3 regions of the Kitasatospora sp. NPDC059973 genome follow, and region 1 is predicted to be linked to each of the others. Evidence: predicted binding sites of a transcription regulator. Region 1 holds the regulator's gene; each other region holds the start of a gene.

Region 1 (4,427 bases):
ATGTCGGCGAGGGCGCAGAGCCGGTCGACGGTGCCGTGCAGCTGGGGGTACTGCTCCGGGGTCACCCGGTGGGCGCCCATCGCCCGTTCGGTGATCTTGTCGCTGAACCAGAACTGCGCCACGAACAGCCCGCCGGAGATCAGCACGATCAGTGGCCAGGCGCCGCGCAGCAGCGCGATCAGCAGGCCGGTGAAACCCACGTACAGGAGCCCGATCACGAACATGGTCCCGACCATCCGGCCGGTCAGGCCGCGGTCCGGGGCGAAGCGGGTGGGCTGGCCCGAGGTCGACATCGCTGGTCCTCCGTTCGCCGTTCGCTATCGATGCTGCCACCCGGCCGGTCCCGCGGCATCACCCGCGCGCCGCGCGATGCGGGCAGGATCACCCCGGCGGTGCCGTTCCTGCCGTCGGACCCGGGCCTTACACTGGCAGGTACGGTTCTGGCACTCCTCTGTTCAGAGTGCCAAAGGCCGCGGTCCGCCCGGCGGACCGCACCATGCCGGAACGACACACGTCACCACGGACAACGTGCGAAGAGGGAGGTGCGTGCCCCATGGCCGGTGAGGTCCGCCAGCTCGACGAACGCAAGCTCGCCGTGCTCCGCGCCATCGTCCAGGACTACGTGGGCACCGAGGAGCCGGTCGGCTCCAAGGCTCTCGTCGAACGCCACAACCTCGGGGTCTCCCCGGCCACCGTCCGCAACGACATGGCCGCGCTGGAGGAGGACGGCTTCATCCACCAGCCGCACACCAGCGCCGGGCGGATCCCCACCGACAAGGGGTACCGCCTCTTCGTCGACCGGCTCGCCGAGGTCAAGCCGATGAGCGCGCCCGAGCGGCGGGCGATCCGGCACTTCCTGGACGGCGCGGTGGACCTGGACGACGTGGTCGCCCGCACGGTCCGGCTGCTCGCCCAGCTCACCCGGCAGGTGGCGGTGGTCCAGTACCCCTCGCTCTCCCGCTCCACGGTGCGCCACATCGAGCTGGTCGCGCTGGCTCCGGCCAAGGTCATGCTGGTCCTGATCACCAACACCGGCCGGGTCGAGCAGCGGATGGTCGACTGCCCGGGTCCGGTCGGCGAGGTGGTCCTCGCGGACCTCCGTGCCAAGATCAACACGAGGGCCGTCGGCGTCCGGCTGCCCGACGTGCCGGGGCTGCTGGACGAGCTCCCGGCGATGTTCGAGGCGGTGGACCGGCCGGCCGTCACCATCGTCCTGGCGACGCTCTTCGAGGCGCTCGCCGAGCAGAACGAGGAGCGGATCATGCTGGCCGGCACGGCCAACCTGACCCGCTTCGGCCACGACTTCCCGCTCACCATCCAGCCGGTGCTGGAGGCGCTGGAGGAGCAGGTCGTCCTGCTGCGCCTCCTGGGTGAGACGGCGGACGCCGGGATGACGGTCCGGATCGGCCGGGAGAACGCGTACGAAGGGCTCAATTCCACCTCGGTCGTCTCGGTCGGTTACGGTTCGGGCGACGAGAGCGTGGCCAAACTGGGTGTGATCGGTCCGACCCGGATGGACTATCCGGGCACAATGGGGGCGGTGCGAGCGGTGGCACGGTACGTGGGCCAGATCCTGGCCGAGTCGTAGGGAACGACCGGTGTCCCACGGATGACACCGGTACCAGTCGCAAGCACTTCTACAGGCGGAACAAGCGGAGCATTTGGTGGCCACGGACTACTACGCGGTACTCGGCGTCCGACGGGATGCGGGGCAGGACGAGATCAAGAAGGCGTTCCGGCGCCTGGCGCGCGAACTGCACCCGGACGTCAACCCCGACCCGAAGACGCAGGAGCGGTTCAAGGAGATCAACGCCGCCTACGAGGTCCTCTCCGACCCGCAGAAGCGGCAGGTCTACGACCTCGGCGGGGATCCCCTCTCGCCCAACGGGGGAGGCGCGGGCGGCTTCGGCGCGGGCGCGGCCGGGTTCGGCTTCTCCGACATCATGGACGCGTTCTTCGGCGCGGCCGCCGGTCAGCGCGGCCCGCGCTCGCGCACCCGGCGCGGCCAGGACGCCATGATCCGGCTGGAGATCACCCTGGAGGAGGCCGCGTTCGGCACCACCAAGGAACTCCAGGTCGACACCGCCGTCACCTGCACCACGTGCAGCGGCGAGGGCGCCGCCCCCGGCACCTCCGCGCAGACCTGTGACATGTGTCGCGGCAAGGGCGAGGTCTCCCAGGTCACCCGGTCCTTCCTGGGCCAGGTCATGACCTCCCGGCCCTGCCCGCAGTGCCAGGGCTTCGGCACCGTCGTGCCGACCCCGTGCCCGGAGTGCGCCGGCGACGGCCGCGTGCGGGCCCGCCGCACCCTGACCGTGAAGATCCCGGCCGGTGTCGACAACGGCACCCGGATCCAGCTGGCCGGCGAGGGCGAGGTCGGCCCCGGCGGCGGCCCGGCCGGCGACCTCTACGTCGAGATCGCCGAGAGCACCCACCCGACCTTCCAGCGCCGCGGCGACGACCTGCACTGCACGGTCACCATCCCGATGACGGCCGCCTCGCTCGGCACCCAGGTGCCGCTGCAGACCCTGGACGGGCTGGAGGAGGTCGACATCCGGCCCGGCACCCAGTCCGGCCAGTCGATCCCGCTGCACGCCCGCGGCATCACCCATCTGCGCGGCGGCGGCCGGGGCGACTTGATAGTGCACGTCGAGGTGCAGACGCCCACCAAGCTCGACCCCGAGCAGGAGGACCTGCTGCGCCGGCTCGCGGTGCTGCGCGGCGAGGAGCGGCCCTCCGGCCAGTTCGCGCCGGGCCAGCAGGGGCTGTTCTCCCGGCTGAAGGACGCCTTCAACGGCCGCTGACCGTACCGGCGCCCGGTGCCCCGCTCCCGGCGGGTCACCGGGCGCCGTCGTTCCCCCGTCCGTCCCCCCACCCCCACTCCAGGAACCGCCATGACCGCGCCCGTGTTCGTCGTCGAGACCGCGCAGCTCGCCTCCGCCGCCCCCGGCGCGGTGGTCCGGCTGGACGGCCCGGAGGGGCGGCACGCCGCCGCCGTGAAGCGGCTGGAGCCGGGCGAGGCGGTGACCCTGGCCGACGGGCTCGGCCTGGGCGCCGACGGCACCGTCACGGCCGTGCACGGCAAGGACGCCGTCGAGGTGACGGTCGCCGCGGTCCGCCGGGAGGCCGAGCCGGCGCCGCGGATCGTCGTCGTCCAGGCGCTGCCCAAGGGCGACCGCGGCGAGCTGGCGGTGGAGACCATGACCGAGGTCGGCGTGGACGTGGTGATCCCCTGGGCCGCCTCCCGCTGCATCACCCAGTGGAAGGGCGAGCGCGGTGCCAAGGCGCTCGCCAAGTGGCGCTCCACCGCCCGCGAGGCGGGCAAGCAGTCCCGCCGGCTGCGCTTCCCCGAGGTCCGCGAACTCGCCACCACCCGCCAGCTGGCGCCCGTCCTGGCCGGGGCCGCGCTCGCCGCGGTGCTGCACGAGGACGGCGCCGAGCCGCTGGCCGGTGCCGCGCTGCCCGGCGGCGGGGACATCGTGCTGGTGGTCGGCCCCGAGGGCGGGGTCTCCCCGGAGGAGCTGGCCGCCTTCGCCGAGGCCGGTGCCAGGCCGTACCGGCTCGGGTCCTCGGTGCTGCGCACCTCGACCGCGGGAGTGGCCGCCGGCGCCCTGCTGCTGGGCCGCACCGGCCGCTGGGGCTGAGCGGGCCGGTCGCCGCACGGACCGTTCGTCCTCCGGCGGTTCGTTCCCCGGCGGTTCGTCCCCCGTAGGGGGCGGCCTGCGCGAAACCGGAGGCGCGCCGCCCCGGCGGGTGCGTAGGGTGCGGCTGTGAGCGAATCCCCGAGCACCCCTGCCGGCGCCTACCTGCGCCATCCGCACCTGCACGGTGACCTGATCACCTTCGTCGCGGAGAACGACGTCTGGCTCGCCCCGCTGGACGGCGGCCGGCCCTGGCGGCTGACGGCCGATCACGTCCCGGTCCGCCGCCCGCGCTTCTCGCCGGACGGCCGGCACATCGCCTTCGTCTCCACCCGGGACGGCGCGCCCGAGGTGCACGTCGCGCCGGTGGACGGCGGGCCGTCCCGGCGGCTGACGTACTGGGGCAGCGACCAGACGCAGCTGCAGGGCTGGACGGCCGACGGCAGCCCGGTCGCCACCACCTCCGCCGGACAGGCCACCCTGCGCCGCACCTGGGCCCACGCCGTACCGCTGGACGGCGGCGAGCCGCGGCGGCTGCCGTACGGGCCGGTCGGCGGGGTGGCGTACGAGCCGGGCGGCGACCGGGTGCTGCTGCTCTCGGCGGCCGGTGCGGAGCCCGCGCGGTGGAAGCGCTACCGGGGCGGCCGGGTCGGCAAGCTCTGGATCGGCGCCGAACGGTTCGCCCGCGTCCACGAGGAGCTGGACGGGCACATCGAGGCGCCGCTCTGGGTCGACGCGCCCGGCGGCGCCCGGATCGCCTTCCTGGCCGACCACGAGGGCGTCGGC
Region 2 (4,427 bases), on a different contig from region 1:
CGGCCGTAGGCCTCCAGCAGTGCGTCCTGGACGTCCTGGGCGACCAGCCCGAGCACGTACTCGGCGCCGTCCGGCCACTGCTCGAGCCACCACCGGCGGTGCGTCACGGCGTCCTCGACCAGCGACACCACGGCGGCGTCCGCCACGTCCCGCGCGGTCAGGTCGGCCAGGATCAGCGCCCGCGCGTTGTGCAGGGCGGTCTCGATGTCATCAGCGGTGGCAGCCATCCGTCCATTGTCCCAAAACGGCGCCGGACACAACGCCGCACGGGCGGCTCCCCGAGGGGAACCGCCCGTGCGATCGGGAAACGACCGATCCCGGAGGGGATCAGAAGTCCATGTCACCGCCCGGCATGCCGCCGCCGGCGGCCGCGGCGGCCTTCTCCGGCTTGTCGGCGATGACGGCCTCGGTGGTGAGGAAGAGCGCCGCGATGGAGGCGGCGTTCTGCAGCGCGGAACGGGTGACCTTCGCCGGGTCGATGATGCCCTCGGCGATGAGGTCGACGTAGGTGTTGGTGGCGGCGTTCAGGCCGTGACCGGCGGGGAGGTTGCGCACCTTCTCCACCACGACACCGCCCTCAAGGCCGGCGTTGGTCGCGATCTGCTTGATCGGGGCCTCCAGCGCCACGCGGACGATGTTGGCACCGGTGGCCTCGTCGCCCTCCAGCTCCAGCTTGTCGAACGCGACACCGGCCTGCAGCAGCGCGACGCCACCACCGGCGACGATGCCCTCCTCGACGGCGGCCTTCGCGTTGCGGACGGCGTCCTCGATGCGGTGCTTGCGCTCCTTGAGCTCCACCTCGGTGGCCGCGCCGGCCTTGATGACGGCCACGCCGCCGGCCAGCTTGGCGAGGCGCTCCTGGAGCTTCTCGCGGTCGTAGTCCGAGTCGCTGTTCTCGATCTCGGCACGGATCTGGTTCACGCGGCCGGCGACCTGGTCGCTGTCGCCGCCACCGTCGACGATGGTGGTCTCGTCCTTGGTGATGACCACCTTGCGGGCGGTGCCCAGCAGGTCGACGCCGGCGTTCTCCAGCTTGAGGCCGACCTCCTCGGAGATCACGGTGCCACCGGTGAGGATGGCGATGTCGCCGAGCATGGCCTTGCGGCGGTCGCCGAAGCCCGGGGCCTTGACGGCGACGGACTTGAAGGTGCCGCGGATCTTGTTCACGACCAGGGTCGACAGGGCCTCGCCCTCGACGTCCTCGGCGATGATGACGAGCGGCTTGCCGCTCTGCATGACCTTCTCCAGCAGCGGGAGCAGGTCCTTGACCGAGCCGATCTTGGAGTTGGCGATGAGGATGTACGGGTCCTCGAACGTCGCCTCCATCCGCTCCAGGTCGGTGGCGAAGTAGGCGGAGATGTAGCCCTTGTCGAAGCGCATGCCCTCGGTGAGCTCGAGCTCCAGACCGAAGGTGTTGCTCTCCTCGACGGTGATGACGCCTTCCTTGCCGACCTTGTCCATGGCCTCGGCGATGAGCTCGCCGATCTGGGTGTCGGCGGCCGAGATGGAGGCGGTGGAGGCGATCTGCTCCTTGGTCTCCACGTCCTTGGCCTGGGCCAGCAGCTGGTCCGAGACGGCCTGGACGGCCTTCTCGATACCGCGCTTCAGGGCCATCGGGTTGGCGCCGGCGGCGACGTTGCGCAGACCCTCGCGAACGAGCGCCTGGGCCAGCACGGTGGCGGTGGTGGTGCCGTCACCCGCGACGTCGTCGGTCTTCTTGGCGACCTCCTTGACGAGCTCCGCGCCGATCTTCTCGTAGGGGTCCTCGAGCTCGATCTCCTTGGCGATGGAGACACCGTCGTTGGTGATCGTGGGGGCGCCCCACTTCTTCTCCAGCACGACGTTGCGGCCCTTGGGGCCGAGCGTGACCTTCACCGCGTCGGCGAGCTGGTTCATGCCACGCTCAAGGCCGCGGCGAGCTTCCTCATCAAAGGCGATGATCTTGGCCATCAGAAGTGGTCCTCCGGGACACGGTCGACTGCTCGGACCAAGGGGTGCCCGCGACGGACGGCCCTGGTGTGCGGGGGTCCTTTCCCCTACCGCTCCCGGGGGCCTCACCGACCCAGTCCGCTGTCACTCTCACACTGTGAGTGCTAACGCCAATGATTAGCACTCCGGGTAGGCGAGTGCAAGCCCAATCGCCCAACCCGCGAGCCGCGTCCGCCCCCTGCGGCCGCCGTCGGCGAGCCCCCGACGAGCCCCCGGCGGGCCGCCGCCGGGCCGCCGCCGGGGTGTCCGGCACCCCCGCGCCGGACGCCGCGCGGGCCCCCGCCGGACATGCCGACGGGCCCGTACGACATGTGTCGTACGGGCCCGTCGTGAAGCAAGAGGCGCACCAGCCGAATGGGCCGAGCCGAACTCCTGGGGTCGGAAAGGTCAGACCGCGGCGCGGACCATGTCCGCCTGCGGGCCCTTCTGCCCCTGAGAGATCTCGAACTCGACCCGCTGGCCCTCCTCAAGGGTGCGGTAGCCGTCCATCTGGATCGCGCTGTAGTGGACGAAGACGTCCGCACCACCGTCGACCGCGATGAAGCCGTAGCCCTTCTCCGCGTTGAACCACTTGACGGTGCCCTGAGCCATTCCGAACTCCCCTAGTGCTGTGCTGGCCCTTCACGCGCCCGCAGGTCGCGGGCCCGGGTCTGGTTTGAGGCCGGCCCGGGGAACCCCCCCTGGGCGCAGCCGTGCACGCCACAATCGTCCGCGGAGACCACCGGAAGGCCTCCGGTGAGCGGGTGATTGCGTCGACCGCGGCTGAATGTATCCGGATCGACGCCCTCTGCAACAGGGTCAACCGCTGGGAATTCCCTAGGTCCGCCAGGGGACAGGCCAGACCAAAGCGGGAGGAAATCGGCATTTCACGCCGGACATAGCGGACGAATTACTCAAATGCCTTCGAGAATTCTGACATCGGCCTGACATGTTTCACGGTCACGGCCCCGGCGCCGGTCTCAGCGGCCGGACAGACACCGGCGGTACGGGCGCGGACGGAGTTCGAGTACCGGCGCGAGGGGGGTGGGGCGGCCCTCTTCCCGGACGAGCCACACTCTACTCCCCCGGACCGCGAAATATTCCCGCCGGAATGCGGCGGGCCGCCCGCGCGTACGGAGATCGGAATTCCGTGCGCACGGGCGGCCCGGTCGAAAACGGGTCGGCCGGTGAAAGGCCTGGTCGGAAAGGGGCGGATCAGCAGCCGCCGGCCACCGCGGGAATGATCGAAACGCTCGCGCCGTCCTTGATCTCGGTGGCCAGGCCCTCGGCGAACCGGACGTCGTCGTCGTTGACGTAGACGTTGACGAACCGGCGCAGCTTGCCGGCGTCGTCCAGGATCCGGGCGGCGATCCCGGCGTGGTTCCGCTCCAGGTCGGCGATGACGTCGCCCAGGGTGGCGCCCTCGGCGGCCACCTCGGCGGCGCCGCCGGTGTAGGTGCGCAGGATGGTCGGGATGCGGACGGTGGCGCTCATGGGGGATCTCCTCGGGCGGTGCGGCCGGGCGGCCGGTACGGGCTGCGGGGGCTGCGGACGGGTCAGGCGGACGCGAGGCCGGCGTCGCGGAACGAGGCCAGCGTCGGGCGGATGACGGTGGTCATCCCGGAGTCGGAGACGGCGTCCAGCGTCTTCAGGCCGTCACCGGTGTTGATCGCGACGGTCTCCTTGGCCGGATCCAGCTGTCCGGTCTCGACCAGCTTCTTCAGCACGCCGACGGTCACCCCGCCCGCGGTCTCGGCGAAGATGCCCTCGGTCCGGGCCAGCAGCTTGATCGCGGCGACCACCTCGGCGTCGGTGACGTCCTCGACCGCCCCGCCGGTGCGCCGGGCGATGTCCAGCACGTAGGGGCCGTCGGCCGGGTTGCCGATCGCCAGCGACTTGGCGATGGTGTCCGGCTTGACCGGCCGGATCACGTCCTGGCCGGCCTTGAAGGCCGCCGACACCGGCGAGCAGCCCGCCGCCTGGGCGCCGAAGATCCGGTAGGGCCGGTCCTCGACCAGGCCCAGCTTGATCAGCTCCTGCAGGCCCTTGTCGATCTTCGTCAGCTGCGAGCCCGAGGCGATCGGGATGACGATCTGCTCCGGCAGCCGCCAGCCGAGCTGCTCGCAGATCTCGTACGCCAGCGTCTTGGAGCCCTCGCCGTAGTACGGGCGCAGGTTGACGTTGACGAAGCCCCAGCCCTCACCGGCCGGGTCGCCGATCAGCTCCGAGCAGAAGCGGTTCACGTCGTCGTAGTTGCCCTCGATGCCGACCAGCTCGCCGCCGTAGACACCGGCCATGACGACCTTGCCCTGCTCCAGGTCGTGCGGGATGAACACGCAGGACTTGAACCCGGCCCGGGCCGCCGCCGCGCCCACCGCGCCGGCCAGGTTGCCGGTCGAGGAGCAGGAGAGGGTCGTGAAGCGGAACGCGCGGGCCGCCTCGATCGCGCAGGCGACCAC
Region 3 (4,427 bases), on a different contig from region 1:
CCCAGGTGATCGGCTACGCCGCACTGGTCGTCATCCTGGCCGAGGGCGGCCTCAAGACGAGCTGGCGCGAGGTCAGACCCGTGATGCCGGCCGCCACCGTGCTCGCCACGGTCGGCGTCGGGATCAGCGTCTTCGTGACCGCGGCCGGCGCGCACTGGCTGGTCGGCCTGGACTGGCGGACGTCCATGCTGCTCGGCGCGATCGTCTCCTCGACCGACGCGGCCGCCGTCTTCTCCGTGCTGCGGATGGTCCCGCTGCCGCACCGGCTGACCGGGCTCCTGGAGGCCGAGTCGGGCTTCAACGACGCCCCCGTGGTGATCCTCGTCGTCGCCTTCGCCACCACCGGTGAACTCGACTCCTGGTACGTCCTGATCGGCACGATCGTCGCCGAGCTGGCCATCGGGGCCGCGGTCGGCCTCACGGTCGGCAAGCTGGGCGCCTTCGGGATCAAGCACGTCGCCCTGCCGTCCTCCGGGCTCTACCCGATCGCCGTCCTGGCGCTCACCGTGCTCGCCTACGCCGGCGGCGCGCTGCTGCACGGCTCCGGCTTCCTCGCCGTCTACATCAGCGCGGTCATCCTGGGGAACGCCAAACTGCCGCACGGGCCCGCCGTCCGCGGCTTCGCCGACGGACTGGCCTGGATCGGGCAGATCGGCATGTTCGTGCTGCTCGGCCTGCTCTGCACCCCCGAGACCATGGGCTCGGCCGTGGTGCCCGCGCTGGTGATCGGCGCCGTGCTGGTCTTCCTGGCCAGGCCGCTGTCGGTGGTGATCACGCTGACGCCCTTCAAGCTGCCCGGCCGCGAGCAGGCACTGCTCAGCTGGGCCGGGCTGCGCGGGGCGGTGCCCATCGTGCTGGCGACCATCCCGATGGTGGCCGGCACGCCGATGGCCCACGACGTCTTCAACATCGTCTTCATCCTGGTCGTGGTCTTCACCCTGCTCCAGGGCCCGACCCTGCCCTGGGTCGCCAAGTGGCTGAAGATCTCCGAGGGCTCGATGGGCCAGGACCTCGGCATCGAGTCCGCGCCCCTGGAGAAGCTGCACGGACACCTGCTGTCGGTGGCGCTGTCGCCGAGTTCCAGGATGTCCGGCGTGGAGATCGGCGAGCTGCGGCTGCCGGCCGGCGCGGCGGTGACCCTGGTGGTCCGGGAGGGCAGCAGCTTCGTCCCGGACAAGGCCACCGTGCTGCGCGGCGGCGACGAACTGCTGGTCGTGACCACCGACGAGGTCAGCGAGGCCGCCGAGCGGCGGCTGCGGGCCGTGGACAAGGGCGGCAAGCTCGCGGGGTGGCTGTACGGGCGGCGGTGACCGCGCTGACCGCGGGGGGTTCGTCCAGCGTTCACCTCCGATGGACGGGACAGATCTGGATGTCCTCTGTATGGTGGGGGTAGCGCGTCATCTACGCGCGTATATGCAGAACGATCGAAACACCCCAGCATCTGCCTGAAGCAGAGTTGGCGCGACCGCTCGGCGGCCGCGGCCCGGATCCCGGCAACCACGCCGGGCGGGCCCGGTAACTACCCCGGTCGACGCGCGAGAGGACGACTCTCGGCGCCGTCGGGGCCACCCCATGCCCCTTCCGCGCTACCAGGCAGCAGGAAGGACGACCGTGACGGCCCGCCGAACGGTCGAGAACACCGCGGACACCCGCGCCGCCCTGGCCACCGACACGCTCCCGGACACCCGGCCGGGCACCGGGGCCACCGCCGACCAGGGCGCACCCGCCCGCGTCGGGTACGGCGCACTGCTGCGCACCCCCGGGGCCTGGACGTTCCTGGCCCCCGCCTTCGCCGCGCGGCTCCCGTACGCGATGCTCAGCCTGGGCATCGTCCTGCTGGTGCTGGACACCCACGGCTCCTACGGCACGGCCGGCAGCGTCGCGGCGGTCTCCGCCGTCGCCCAGGCCTTCATCGGCCCGCAGACCGGCCGGCTGGCCGACCGCTACGGCCAGGCCGCCGTGCTCGTCCCGACCGTGATCGTGCACGCGGTCTCGGTCGGCGCGCTGATCGCGCTGGCCCTGGGCCACGCCCCGGTCTGGACCCTCTTCCTCGCCGCCGCCCCCGCCGGCGCCAGCGTGCCGCAGGTCGGCGCGATGGTCCGGTCCCGCTGGGTCGCCAAGCTCTCCGCCGAGGGTGCGGCCGGCGGGCGCTCGGCATCCGCGCTGTCGGCCGCCAAGCTCAACACCGCCTTCGCCTTCGAGTCCGTGACGGACGAGTTCACCTTCGTGATCGGCCCGGTGCTCGCCGGCGCCATCGCCACCTCGGTCACGCCCGCCGCCGGGCTGATCGCCGAGGCCGCGCTGACCGTGGTCGGCGGACTGGCCTTCGCCGCCCAGCGGCGCACCGCGCCGGCCCGGCACCCGCACCAGCCCGGCGTCCGCCGGGTCTCCGCGCTCTCCTCCCCCGGCGTCCGGCTGCTGGCCGGCGCGTTCCTGGGCGTCGGCACCGTCTTCGGCGCCATGCAGGTGTCGGTCACCGCGTTCACCGAGTCGGTCGGCCAGCCCGGCGCCAACGGCACCGTGTACGGGATCTTCGCCGGCGGCTCGATGCTGGCCGGCGTGCTGTACGGCATGGTCGCCTGGCGCCGGGCCGCCCGGCACCGGATGCTGGCCAGCTACGCGCTGCTGGTCGTGGGCTGCTCGACGCTCTGGGCGATGCCCAACCTGGTCGCGCTGTCCGTCGCCGGGCTGGTCTGCGGCCTGGCCATCGCACCGACGCTGATCACCGGGTACACCCTGGTCGAGACGCTGGTCGCGGACGGCGCCAAGACCGAGGCCTTCACCTGGCTGACCGGTGCGATCGGGCTGGGCCTGGCGGCCGGGTCCACGGTCGCCGGACGGCTGATCGACGGACACGGGCCGTCGGCCGGGTTCCTGGTGCCGATGGCCGGTGCCGGGCTCGGCCTGGTCGCGCTGGTCGCGCTGCGGCACCTGCTGATCGCGCCGGGCGCGGCGAGCACGGTGGTCGCGGGCGCGAACGAGCGGGGCTCGGCTCCGCAGCTGGTCGGGGCGGCGAAGGGCTGAGCGGCGGGGCTCGGGGGCGGCGGGCCGGGTCGGGGTGGCCCGGGGGCCCGGGGGCCCGGGCGGCTCGGGGGCGGGCCGCGTCGGGCGGCGGGTCCGGGCCGGAGCGGTGGCCCTCGGCGGCCGGCGTCCGGCGGGCGCCGGAACGGGTGCTTCGGCGCGCCCCCGGCTCATCTCACATTCGAGTCGCTGGACTGATCCAGCGGAATGCCGCATCATTGACCATCGTTAGCACTCATCAGGCGAGAGTGCCAGGAGGAAGACAAGTGCCCACGTACCAGTACCAGTGCACCGAGTGCGGCAACGGCCTGGAGGCGGTGCAGAAGTTCACCGACGAGGCGCTGACCACGTGCCCCGACTGCCAGGGACGGCTCCGCAAGGTCTTCTCGGCCGTGGGTGTGGTCTTCAAGGGCTCCGGCTTCTACCGGACCGACAGCCGCTCCTCGTCCACCAGCTCGGTGGGCACCGGCTCGTCGTCGAACTCGACCTCGTCGGGTTCGTCCTCGTCCGGCTCGTCGTCGGCTGCTTCGACCTCGTCCTCGTCGTCCTCGGGCGGCTCGACCGCTGCCGCGAGCTCGGCTCCGGCGGCGAAGCCCGCCGGCTGAGACCAGACTTCGCAAGGCCCGTGGGCCCGCGCCATCGCGCGGCCCCCGGGCCTTTCGCGTGCCCGGGCGGGGGGCAGGCCGCTCGCGGTCAACCGCCCATGGGCCCACTACCCCGTTCGGGTGTACGGAGTTGTCCACAGGGCCGAGTTGTCCACAGGTCTGGGGACAGCCCTTCCACCCGACCCCTGGGCCGCCCAGAGTGTGCGTCGGAAGAGCCGGCCCGCACCCCGGGCCGGCGCCCTGCGACCACCGGTGGTGCCCATGTCGACCACGAGCCTCCCCTCACGGTTCCCGCCGCTCCCCGCGCCGGCCGTTCCGCCCCGGCGGGAGGTGCCGCCCTTCACGCCGATCCGGCGTGGCGGTGGCCGCCTCCACCGGCTCCGCCGGGCCGCCCGGCACCGGTTCGGGGTGCCCGCCCTGCTGCTGGTCGCCCTGTCGGCCGCGCTGGCCGTCGGGCCCGCGCGGGCGGGTCTCTCCCCGCCGGGCGCCGCCTCGGTCGGCCGATCGGGTTGTCAATCGGGGCCCCTCGAAGATCACCCGTGACCGGACGACGACTTCGTCGTTCACGCGGCATGAAAGGCTTCAAGGAATTCCTGCTGCGCGGAAACGTCGTCGAGCTCGCCGTCGCCGTCGTCATCGGCGCGGCGTTCACCAACATCATCAACGCCTTCGTCAAGGGCGTGATCAACCCGATCGTCGGCGCCTTCGGAGCCAAGGACCTGGGCGCCTACAGTTCCTGCCTCAAGGGCCCCTGCGAGCTGAGCGCGACCGGCGAGGTCACGTCCGGGATCCTCATCCTGT

What was found. The regulator HrcA, encoded in region 1, represses chaperone genes, less so after heat shock. The targets are predictions, from matches to a motif close to TTNGCACTCNGNNNNNCNGAGTGCNAA.
Region 2: groL (chaperonin GroEL) is a predicted target of HrcA. The motif match lies at 2,107-2,133, and genes of this name have one in related genera.
Region 3: ACFWA9_RS00955 (FmdB family zinc ribbon protein) is a predicted target of HrcA. The motif match lies at 3,250-3,276, and genes of this name have one in related genera.

What each region holds. Positions count from the first base shown of each region.
Region 1 covers NZ_JBHWUI010000023.1:48,890-53,316, forward strand. The annotation lists gene htpX (zinc metalloprotease HtpX) at 1-293, opposite strand, end outside; gene hrcA (heat-inducible transcriptional repressor HrcA) at 554-1,588, shown strand; gene dnaJ (molecular chaperone DnaJ) at 1,665-2,804, shown strand; gene ACFWA9_RS09275 (16S rRNA (uracil(1498)-N(3))-methyltransferase) at 2,895-3,644, shown strand; gene ACFWA9_RS09280 (PDZ domain-containing protein) at 3,771-4,427, shown strand, end outside.
Region 2 covers NZ_JBHWUI010000107.1:3,299-7,725, reverse strand. The annotation lists gene ACFWA9_RS26040 (hypothetical protein) at 1-227, opposite strand, end outside; gene groL (chaperonin GroEL) at 328-1,950, opposite strand; gene ACFWA9_RS26030 (cold-shock protein) at 2,377-2,580, opposite strand; gene ACFWA9_RS26025 (ubiquitin-like small modifier protein 1) at 3,184-3,462, opposite strand; gene thrC (threonine synthase) at 3,525-4,427, opposite strand, start outside.
Region 3 covers NZ_JBHWUI010000002.1:42,603-47,029, forward strand. The annotation lists gene ACFWA9_RS00945 (potassium/proton antiporter) at 1-1,310, shown strand, start outside; gene ACFWA9_RS00950 (MFS transporter) at 1,747-3,024, shown strand; gene ACFWA9_RS00955 (FmdB family zinc ribbon protein) at 3,288-3,626, shown strand; gene mscL (large conductance mechanosensitive channel protein MscL) at 4,199-4,427, shown strand, end outside.